3 regions of the Cryobacterium sp. Hh7 genome follow, and region 2 is predicted to be linked to each of the others. Evidence: predicted binding sites of a transcription regulator. Region 2 holds the regulator's gene; each other region holds the start of a gene.
What was found. The regulator LexA, encoded in region 2, represses DNA repair genes until DNA is damaged. The targets are predictions, from matches to a motif close to TCGAACANNTGTTCGA.
Positions count from the first base shown of each region.

Region 1: E3T43_RS09340 (HNH endonuclease signature motif containing protein) is a predicted target of LexA. The motif match lies at 1,457-1,472, and genes of this name have one in related genera.
Region 3: E3T43_RS04340 (Rv2578c family radical SAM protein) is a predicted target of LexA. The motif match lies at 1,748-1,763, and genes of this name have one in related genera.

Region 1 covers NZ_SOHG01000026.1:65,944-69,217, forward strand. The annotation lists gene E3T43_RS09340 (HNH endonuclease signature motif containing protein) at 1-1,392, opposite strand, end outside; gene E3T43_RS09345 (ABC transporter permease) at 1,686-2,522, opposite strand; gene E3T43_RS09350 (ATP-binding cassette domain-containing protein) at 2,519-3,274, opposite strand, start outside.
Region 2 covers NZ_SOHG01000040.1:32,371-35,644, reverse strand. The annotation lists gene metE (5-methyltetrahydropteroyltriglutamate--homocysteine S-methyltransferase) at 1-1,590, shown strand, start outside; gene lexA (transcriptional repressor LexA) at 1,698-2,402, opposite strand; gene E3T43_RS11680 (LysM peptidoglycan-binding domain-containing protein) at 2,693-3,106, shown strand; gene E3T43_RS11675 (histidinol-phosphate transaminase) at 3,138-3,274, shown strand, end outside.
Region 3 covers NZ_SOHG01000015.1:79,782-83,055, forward strand. The annotation lists gene E3T43_RS04335 (sensor histidine kinase) at 1-473, opposite strand, end outside; gene E3T43_RS04340 (Rv2578c family radical SAM protein) at 543-1,739, opposite strand; gene E3T43_RS04345 (DNA topoisomerase IB) at 2,035-3,264, shown strand.

The sequences.
Region 1 (3,274 bases), on a different contig from region 2:
GATCGGGCCGTAGCCTTCGAGCTCGGCGGGTTCCTCACTCTGACCCATCAGGGTGAGGACGGGGACGGTGATGTTGACGTTGGCGGTGAGGCCGGCGCCGAGGCCGCTGCCGGTGACGCCCTGCTGGAGCAGGTCGATGGCGACGTCGGCGCGGAGTTGGCTGAGGGTGCGGGGCTCATCGGGGCCCTGCAGACTGATCGCAGCATCGGTGACCCGGGTATAGACGCCTTGCAGGTCGTCGCCGGCCGCGCGCAGCCAGAGGGTGGCCATGCCGTCCTGGTCGGGGAAGAACTGCACCCGGCGGTCGGCGAGGCACCGGGTGCGGCGAACGGTGATGCTGTCGGGGTGGAACCGCTCCCGAAGTTTGCGAGCCTTGCCATCGAACTGCGTCGGAGTGAGGCGTTTCGCGTGCGGCAGCAACACCGCCTCCAGCTCGGCCCGGGCGGGCTGCGAGACGGAATCCAGCTGTTCGAGCAGCCGCTGGGCATGCCGCAGGGAGATCTCCCCAGTGCGGAGCGCGGTCAGGGTCTCGGGCCGGGACTCGACCAGCACCCGGCTCTCCCGCAACAGGCCGGACGCGGTGCCGGCCGGGATGCGCAGCGCACAGGCCATTTCGGCGACCAGGCCCTGCTGAGCGGCGAAGGTCGCATCCCAGTCGTGCTCATGTTGCGGACCGGCCTGGGGTCGGCCGGTCTCAGCACTGTTGGTGGTGTAATCCCACGCCTCGGTCAGGACCTCGGCCTTGCTCGCCTGCGCCCACGCGATGACCTTCTCGAGGAAGAGCACCCGGTCGACGAACTGCGCCTGGTGCCGCTGAAACGGACTCAGCACGTCTGCCGGACCACCAGGGGCCAGACCGGGTTGGTCCGGGTCAGCGTCAGCCGGGTCAACGTCAGCCGGGTCAGCCTCAGCCGGGTCAGCCTCGGCAGGGTCAGTGTGACGCTCGTCAGCGGTGCATCCGTCCGGGAGGAAAATGTCCGGGAGGAAATTGTCCGCAAGGTAGTTCGTATAAAGGAACGCTTCGCGGAGGTCCTCATCGAAGACGTTCTCGGGCGGCACCGCACCGAACACCTCGGTCAGGTCGAGGTCGGCCGGAATGGTCGGGCCGTCAATTAGCTCCGGGCGGCCAACCGCGGGGCTCACCGGTGCCGGGCTCACTGGTGCAGGGCTCACCGGTGCCGGGTTGACTGGTTCCAGATCGACCGGGTCGGTGACCTCATACGGGGCGCAGTCTCCGAGCCCCTCGGCCAGTTGGAGCCGCCAATCAGCCTGACACTGCGCCCAGAACACGTCGAACTCGGCACGCTCTTCGAGTGTGGACGGCGGGTAGCCGTGAGCCGCGAAGAACGGATCGACACGGCCCGGCTGTGGGGTGTCGCCGCTCTGGCTCATAGAACAAGTGTATCAAAACCATGCGCCAGAGTCGAGGGTTACTCAGATATGTTTGGATTTCTGTGCGAAGATGCATTCGGGCAGACCGCGCGTTGTCGAGACCGGCTCAGCCCAGTCCGTGGCGGTCTCGGCAAGCTCGACCAACGGCAGTGGCCGGGTTCTCCAGACCGCTCGCGGCGGGAGAGAGCGGGCTCGACCAACGGCTAGGGTCGGTTCCGCAGACCGCCTTGCGTCAGTCGCCCGGATCTTGTCAGGCTCGATCGACGGAAATCAGCGGACCTTCGGTGCACCAGCTAGCTGACGTCCTTCTTCCAGCTCACGGCGTACCCGATGACGGTGGCCACGAGCGCGTAGCCGAGCAGCACGAGGCCGCCCTGCCACCAGTCCAGGGGCGCTGCGCCGGCCGGGTTCATAAGCGTGAAGATGCTCGCGCCGACCAGGGCGTCGGAGGCGGCACCGGGGAGAAAGTTGCCGATCTTCGCGGTGACCTCGAGAAAAGAGGCCGCGAGCCGCAGCAGAGGTTCGACGAACTGGGTGAAGGCGAGCACGATCACGATCGAGGCGACCTGATTGGGCACGAGCACGCCGAGACCGACGCCGATCGCGGCCCACAGGCCCATGGCGAGCACCGAACGAGCTGCCAGCAGCCAGGTCTCCGAATCGAGGAGCAGCGCATCCACACCGAAAGCACTCATGACGCCGCCGCCGATACCAACGGATGCCGCCAGCGCGATGAGACCGAATGCCGCGCCGACCAAGAGGAGTGTGACCGTCTTGGCGCCGAGCACGACCCCGCGTCGCGGTGTCGCCAGAAACGTCGGGGTCAGCGTCTGGTGGCGAAACTCGCCGGTGGTCGCGAGGGCACCGATCAGCACCGGAAAGACATAACCGATCGAGGAGGCGAAGCTATAGATGATGGGTGGGAGGCTTCCGAAACCGCTCAGGTCGCCGCCGCCGGTATTCACAGTATCGGGGCTGATCACACCGGTCTGAAGCCCGGAGAACAGAGCGGCAAGGCCGCCGGCCAGCAGTCCGATGTAGCCAAACAGCACGAGGGCGAGTATCCACCAGAGGCGAGTGGTGAAAATCTTGGCGAATTCGGCCGCAATGGACCGCAGGAACGAAGTCATAGTGATTGGCCTCCGCCGACGAGGGCGAGAAACGAGTCTTCCAGGCCGACTTTCTGCCGATGCAGCACGCTCAGTTCGACCCCGGCTTCGAAGGCGAGGTGGCCGAGCAGGGCCGGGTCGCTGGTTGCCGCGATGAGTCCGGTGCGGCCGGTCGTGAAGGTGATGCCGGCCGCCGTGAGTGCGGTGGCGAGGTTCTCGCGGTCGGGAGAATCCACGATCGTCTGGGCCGCGGTATCCGTGTCGAGGCTTGACAAGGGCCCGAGGTGCACGAGCTCGCCGCGGGCGATGATCACGACGTCGTCGACGCTCTGCTGCACCTCGGAGAGCAGGTGCGAACTGACCAGAACGGTGCGTCCTTCGGCGGCCATGTCGCGCAGAAAACCGCGAATCCAGCGGATGCCCTCCGGGTCGAGCCCATTGATCGGCTCGTCGAGAACCAGTACGCCCGGGTCGCCGAGCAGGGCATAGGCGAGGCCGAGGCGCTGGCGCATGCCGAGCGAGTAACCGCCGACGCGTTGGGCGGCATGGGCGGCGAGGCCCACCTGGGTGAGCACCTCCAGCACCCGGGTGCGCGGCAGTCCGGCTGCGATAGCGTAGACGCCGAGGTGGTCGCGAGCAGAACGACCCGGGTGAAAACTCGCCGCTTCGAGGGCGGCCCCGACCGTTTTAAGCGGATGCGGCAGGTCGCGATAGCGCACGCCGCCGAAGGTGGCCGTTCCGCTGCTCGCGGCGACCAGCCCGAGCAGAATACG
Region 2 (3,274 bases):
CCCGCCCTGTTTGTCGCGGCGCCCTACGGCAGTCTCGATGATGCCCTGCCGGTTCTTGCCAGTACTACCGTCGAGGCGATCGGCCTCGACCTGGTTCGGGGCACCCTGCCGCAGGCAGTGCCCGGGCTGGCCGCCAAGACCCTCGTTGCCGGGGTGATTGACGGGCATAACATCTGGCGCGGCGACCTGGCAGGCGCTTTCGAGCGCGCCGAGAGCGTGCGCGCGCTGTCCGACTCCGTCACCGTATCCACCTCAACGTCGCTGCTGCACGTGCCGCACGACGTGCTGGATGAGACCTCGTTGCCGCTCGACCTGACCAGCTGGCTGGCCTTTGCCGACCAGAAGGTGGGCCAGGTCGTCACCCTCGCGCTCGGCCTCGCTGAGGGGCAGGCGGCCATTGCCATTCCGCTCGCGGATGCCGCTGCCGCGCTGACCGCGCGTCTCGCCGCTCCGGGGGTGCGCGACGGTTCGGTGCGAGCGCGTTCGGCCGCACTCACCGACGCCGATTTCACCCGTGGTGCCTACGCCGATCGCCTGACTGCTCAGAATGTTGCGCTGCAGCTGCCGTCGCTGCCCACGACCACGATCGGATCCTTCCCGCAGACCGCAGACATTCGCCGGGCACGCGCCCAGTTTCTCAAAGGAAACCTGCCAGCCGATGACTACCGCGACCTGATGCGCGCCGAGATCGGCCGCGTCGTCGCCCTGCAGGAAGAGATCGGACTCGACGTGCTCGTGCACGGGGAACCCGAGCGCAACGACATGGTGCAGTATTTTGCTGAGAACCTCGACGGGTTCACCGTGACCGAGAACGGCTGGGTGCAGTCCTACGGCAGCCGCTGCACCCGGCCATCCATTCTGTGGGGCGACGTCTCGCGCCCGGCCCCGATCACGGTGGACTGGTCGGTGTACACGCAGAGCCTGACAGCCAAGCCGGTCAAGGGCATGCTCACCGGACCGGTGACCATTCTGGCCTGGTCGTTCGTGCGTGACGACCAGCCGCTTGGCGAGACCGCTCGCCAGGTCGCCCTTGCCCTGCGCGATGAAATCGGCGACCTGGAAGCTGCGGGCATCAAGATCGTTCAGGTCGACGAGCCGGCCTTGCGGGAGCTGCTGCCGCTAAAGAAGAAGGACCACGCCGACTACCTGGACTGGTCGGTCGGCTCCTTTCGGCTGGCCACGGCCGGGGTCGCGGAAGCGACTCAAATTCACACGCACCTCTGCTACTCGGAGTTCGGCGTCGTCATCGAGGCTATCCGCAACCTCGACGCCGACGTCACGAGCATCGAAGCGGCCCGCTCGCGCATGGAGGTGGTCCAGCAGATTGAGGCCGGCGGGTTCAACCACGGCATCGGGGCCGGCATCTATGACATCCACTCGCCGCGAGTACCCAGTGTCGACGAGCTGACGACCCTGCTGGACACCGCCCTGGAATCCATCCCCGAACGCCAGGTCTGGGTGAACCCGGACTGCGGGCTCAAGACGCGTGGCTACGAGGAGACGGTGCAGTCCCTGCACAACATGCTGGCTGCGACCCGGGTGGTGCGCGATCGCCGCGCTGCCGATCTGAGAGCTAGCCTCACCCGGTAGCTCACTCGCGTACCTGGCGCCAGCCGGTAGTCTTCAGGCCCGATCACCGGTTAGTGGTCGGGCCTCGCGCCGTGCTTCTGTTCTCTTCTTTGCTTGAAGGTGACTCGCTAGACCGAGCGCAATACGGCGACGACCTTGCCGAGGATGTCGGCGTAGTCGCCGACGATGGGCTCGAAGTTACTGTTGCGCGGCAGCAGCCAGGTATGGCCGTCGCGCTTGCGCAGTACCTTCACGGTGGCCTCGTTGTCGAGCATGGCCGCCACGATTTCGCCGTTCTCCGCGGTCTTCTGCTGGCGAACGACAACCCAGTCACCGTCGCAGATCGCCGCATCGATCATCGACTCACCGACGACCTTGAGCATGAACAGCTCCCCCTGGCCGACGAGCTGGCGGGGGAGCGGGAAGATCTCGTCGATCTGCTGATCTGCCGTGATCGGAATGCCGGCAGCGATTCGACCGACGAGGGGAACCATCGCAGCGTCGCCGACCTGCACGCCCGGGTGAAAACTGTCCTGGTCGCCGGTTCCGACGTCTTCGGGCGCGCGTTGAATCTCGATGAGTACCTCGAGTGCGCGAGGACGATTCGGGTCACGACGCAGATAGCCGCTCAGCTCAAGCTGGTTGAGCTGGTGAGTCACGCTCGATAGCGAGGCGAGGCCGACGGCGTCACCGATCTCACGCATGCTCGGCGGGTAGCCGCGCGAGCTGACCGAACGCTGAATAACGTCGAGGATGGCGAGCTGGCGCGGGCTCAAACTCTTGCGGCGCCGAGTGCCGCCCTTGTCGCGGGTACCGCCGGTGCTTTGTGTCACGAGAAGCGCTCCTTGCGTCGGTCCCGCGCGGGTTAGAGGACGTCTCGCGGGAATGTCGGTGGTGTCTGGTTGAGTAGCAATCAAGCAATTGACCTATCGAAAGTTTATCCAGTTCTCGGCCTTGAAACAAACACTTATTCGAGTGTGTTGCGTGATTTTCCGGGCAGAGACGAGAAAAAGCTTGCATGTTCGATTGTTCGAAGTTATATTCGGAACATAGTTTCGTATTCGGTCCTCCCGGCCGAGGGCCGAATACGAGACTCGCAGCCCGCCTACCTTGGAGGTTTGACATGACCACAGCATTTGCTCCCGCAGTTTCTCTCCCGCCCGTCACACGTCTTCGCCTCACCCGGCGTGGGCGAGTCGTCTTCACCACGCTCGCCGCATTGCCGGTCGTTCTGGGCGCCCTTGTATTTGCCGTCAATGGGGGAGCGGTGGGCGCCTCTGGGGCCGCCACCGGCATCGATCTCGTGTCGTACACAACCGACTCCGGCATCGTGGCCACGTTGGCCTATTCACCGACCGACGTCGGTTCAGCCCGATTCATCACGGTCGAACCCGGCCAAACTCTCTGGAACCTTGCTGAAGAGAACTTTCCCGCCGCCGACCCGCGCGACGTTGTCGCCGATATCAAGCGCATCAACGCCCTGTCGGTGGAAACGCTGCAGCCGGGCCAGCGCCTGGAAATCCCCGCCAACTCCTAAGTAGTGATGGGCAGCAGTACGGGGCCCTAGCATGGAGAGGGTGACCAGTCTCGAAGATCTTCCCCTCCGCACCAACCTGCACGGCCTGACGCCCTACGGTGCTCCGCAACTGCATGTTCCAGTGGCCCTGAACGTGAACGAGAACACGCACCCCATTCCTGAAGCGGT
Region 3 (3,274 bases), on a different contig from region 2:
GTGAACAGGTCGGGCTGGTAGGGCACGGTCGCGCCGACGATGGCGAGGAGCGCAGCCGCCTCGGCGAGCAGAAACGCCGCGGTGCTCCAGAGCACGCCAGCGAGGGCGGTGGATCCCGCGCCGCCGACCATAACGAGGGCCATCTTCGGCAGGGCGACGAGGAACATATTCGACGCGGGGAATACGTCGGGTACGCCGAGCACGGTGGCGGTGAAGACGTAAACGCCGAGGGTTCCAACGAGCAGATAGGCAACGGCCAGCGGGATGCGCCGATGCCTGGTGAAGAGGATGAGCAGGGCTGCCATGGCGGCCACGACCACGATGGTGATCCAGAGTTCGGGGGTTCTGAGGGTGAGGATGCTGACGGACAGGATCGCGGCGCTAAAGCAGGTCAGCGCGAACCAGTGCGCGGCCCGTGCGATGGCGCGTGCGAGCGTGCGCTGGACCAGGTGGCCGGGTAACCCTAGAGACATATTTCCCCCAATAGGTAAGTATGCCATCGGGGTGGGTAGGGGTTGGGTGCGGGGAAGGCAGTGATGGGGTCAGAACAGGGTCGGGGCCAAGTCGGGCGGGAGTTCGGCGGCGATCAGGGACCGGGGCGCCCCCGTGCTCCCGGCCCACCTTAGGGAACCGGGCCCATGATCCATCATGGGCCCGGTTTTCGGGCCCGGGCCCGGGCCCGGTGAACGGGCGGGGGTAAAGGCGGGCGTCCGGCGGGCGACGGGCATCCGTTCTGGGGAAGACGGGAGAGCGCTGGAGCGGAGGCCGCCGGTTGCGGGGTCGACGATGCCGCGTTCGAGGCCGTGCGCGCGAATGAGCGGCTTGATGCGCGCGGCGAGCCAGGTGCGGTACTCCTTGGGCGCGTATTGGCCGCCGGCGTAGAGCTCGAGGTAGCGGGTAACCAGCTCGGGATGCTCGCGGTCGAGCCAGCGCAGGTACCAGTCCTTGACGGCGGGCTTGAGGTTGAGGCCGGAATAGAGCACACTCGTGGCTCCGGCCGCCTTGGCCTGCCGCAGCGCCTCATCGAGGTGCGCGCGGGTGTCGGTGAGGAACGGCAAAATGGGCATGAGAAAGACGCCGCAGTCGAGTCCCCGTTCGCGCACCGCGGTCACAGTGGCGAGGCGCGCCTTCGTCGTGGGAGTTCCCGGCTCGACGGATTGCTGCAACTCATCGTCATAGATGGCAATTGACATGGCCAGGTCGACTGGAACGTGCTCACTCGCTTCGACGAGCAGGTCCAGGTCGCGGCGCAGCAGTGTGCCCTTGGTAAGAATGGAGATGGGGGTTTTGCTGTCAGCGAGTTCTGCGATGATGCCGGGCATGAGTCGATAGCGTCCCTCGGCGCGCTGATATGGGTCGGTGTTGGTGCCGAGCGCCACCGGATGCCTCCCCCAGGTGGGCTTGCCGAGTTCCTTGCGCAGCACCTCGGCCACGTTGACCTTGACGATGATCTCGCTATCGAAGTCTTTGCCGGCGTCGAGGTCGAGGTACTGGTGGGTCGGCCTGGCGAAGCAGTAGGTGCAGGCGTGGGAGCATCCGCGATAAGGGTTGATCGTGTAGCCGTACGGCAGCGCGCTCTGACCGGGTACGTGGTTAAGCGCCGACTTGCACAGGATCTCGTGGAACGTGATTCCGGCGAACTCGGGCGTCTGCACGCTGCGTACGAGGTTATTCAGGCGGGCGAGTCCGGGAAGGGCTCCGACCTGTTCGGTCTGTAGTTCCTGTGAGCTCCACCGCATGGGTATAGTCGAACACAAGTTCTAGGAAAGTGCAAGTGATGCCAGAAAAAACCGCACTGAAGCGGATGCCTCAGCTCGCGTCGCGCCGAAACGGTCGCGGATGCGCGTCGCGGCACTCGTTCGAGACGCGGGTACCCCTACGCAGGGGTGCCGCGAGTGCCTTGAGCTCGGCCAGCGCTGCGGGCCCCAGCGAGAGCGCGGCGGGCAGGCGATGGGCGGGCAGCGGCATCCGCTTTCGTGCTGACGAGGGCGATTCGCACTACTGTTTCAGCATGCGCACACCGACGGCACCCGCGTGACCCGGCTGCGGCGCAGCGACCCGACCCGGCCGGGGTATTCCCGGCGGCGCGCGGGCACGGGCTTCAGCTACCGCGACCCGGCCGGTCAGAAGGTCACCGAGAAGCAGCTGCGGCAGCGGTTCACGGAGCTAGCGATTCCGCCCGCCTGGACCGACGTGTGGATCTCGCCGCACCCGAACGGGCACATCCAGGCGATCGGCCTCGATGCGGCCGGGCGCCGCCAGTACATCTACCATCCGGCCTGGCGCGAACAGAAGGACCGCCTCAAGTTTGAGCGCGCGTTGGAGCTGGCCGCCTCCCTGCCCCGGGTGCGTGGTCAGGTGACCCGGGATTTGCGCGGGGACAGCGAGCCGCGCGCGCGGGCCCTCGCCGCTGCGTTTCGCATGCTCGACCTCGCTTCCCTGCGCATCGGCAGCGAGCGTTATGCCGACGACTACGGTAGCCACGGGCTCTCCACCCTGCTCTGTTCGCACGTGTCGGTGCGGGGAGACGTGGTGCGGCTGGACTTTCCCGCCAAGAGTGGTCAACAATTTCAAGGCGTCATAACGGATGCTGACCTCGCGACCTATCTGCGTGCCCGCCTGCGCGAGCGCCCGGCTGCACCGCTACTGTCCTGGGTGGTCGACGGGGAGGAGAATGCTCTCTCGGCCGCCGATATCAACTCGTTCATCAAGGAACGCACCGGCGGCGAGTTCAGCGCGAAGGACTTTCGTACCCTGCGGGGCACGGCCGCTGCGGCCCAAAGTCTGGCCCAGAGCCTCGCGCAGAATCTGAGGGCGGCGGCTGGCATGACCACGCACGAGGATGAGGCGAGCAGCGACGCGGGGACAAAATCGGGCAGCGCTGGGAGCAGGGCGAAGGCCAGCACCGCCGGGAGCGGGACAAAATCCGGCACCGCCGGGAAGGGGGCAAGGGACGGCGCCGCCGGAGCCGGCACGAAACCCAGCACTACAGCGACGGCGACCGGCGTTGGGGCCGTGCCGGCAGCATCCGCTTCACGGCAACCGCGGGCGGCGTCGCGCAACCGTCGCGCCGACACCCGTGCCATTGCCGAAGCGATGCGGCAGGCGGCCGCGGTGCTCGGCAACACCCCCGCGATCGCCCGCACGAGCTACGTCGACCCGCGCATCGTGGATCTGTTTCGCGCCGGCGAGACCATAGACCCGGCCGGCCGCGTCTCGGCAGAGACGGCACTGCGCACGCTCGTACTTGGTGACGATGTTTGAGAAACGACGC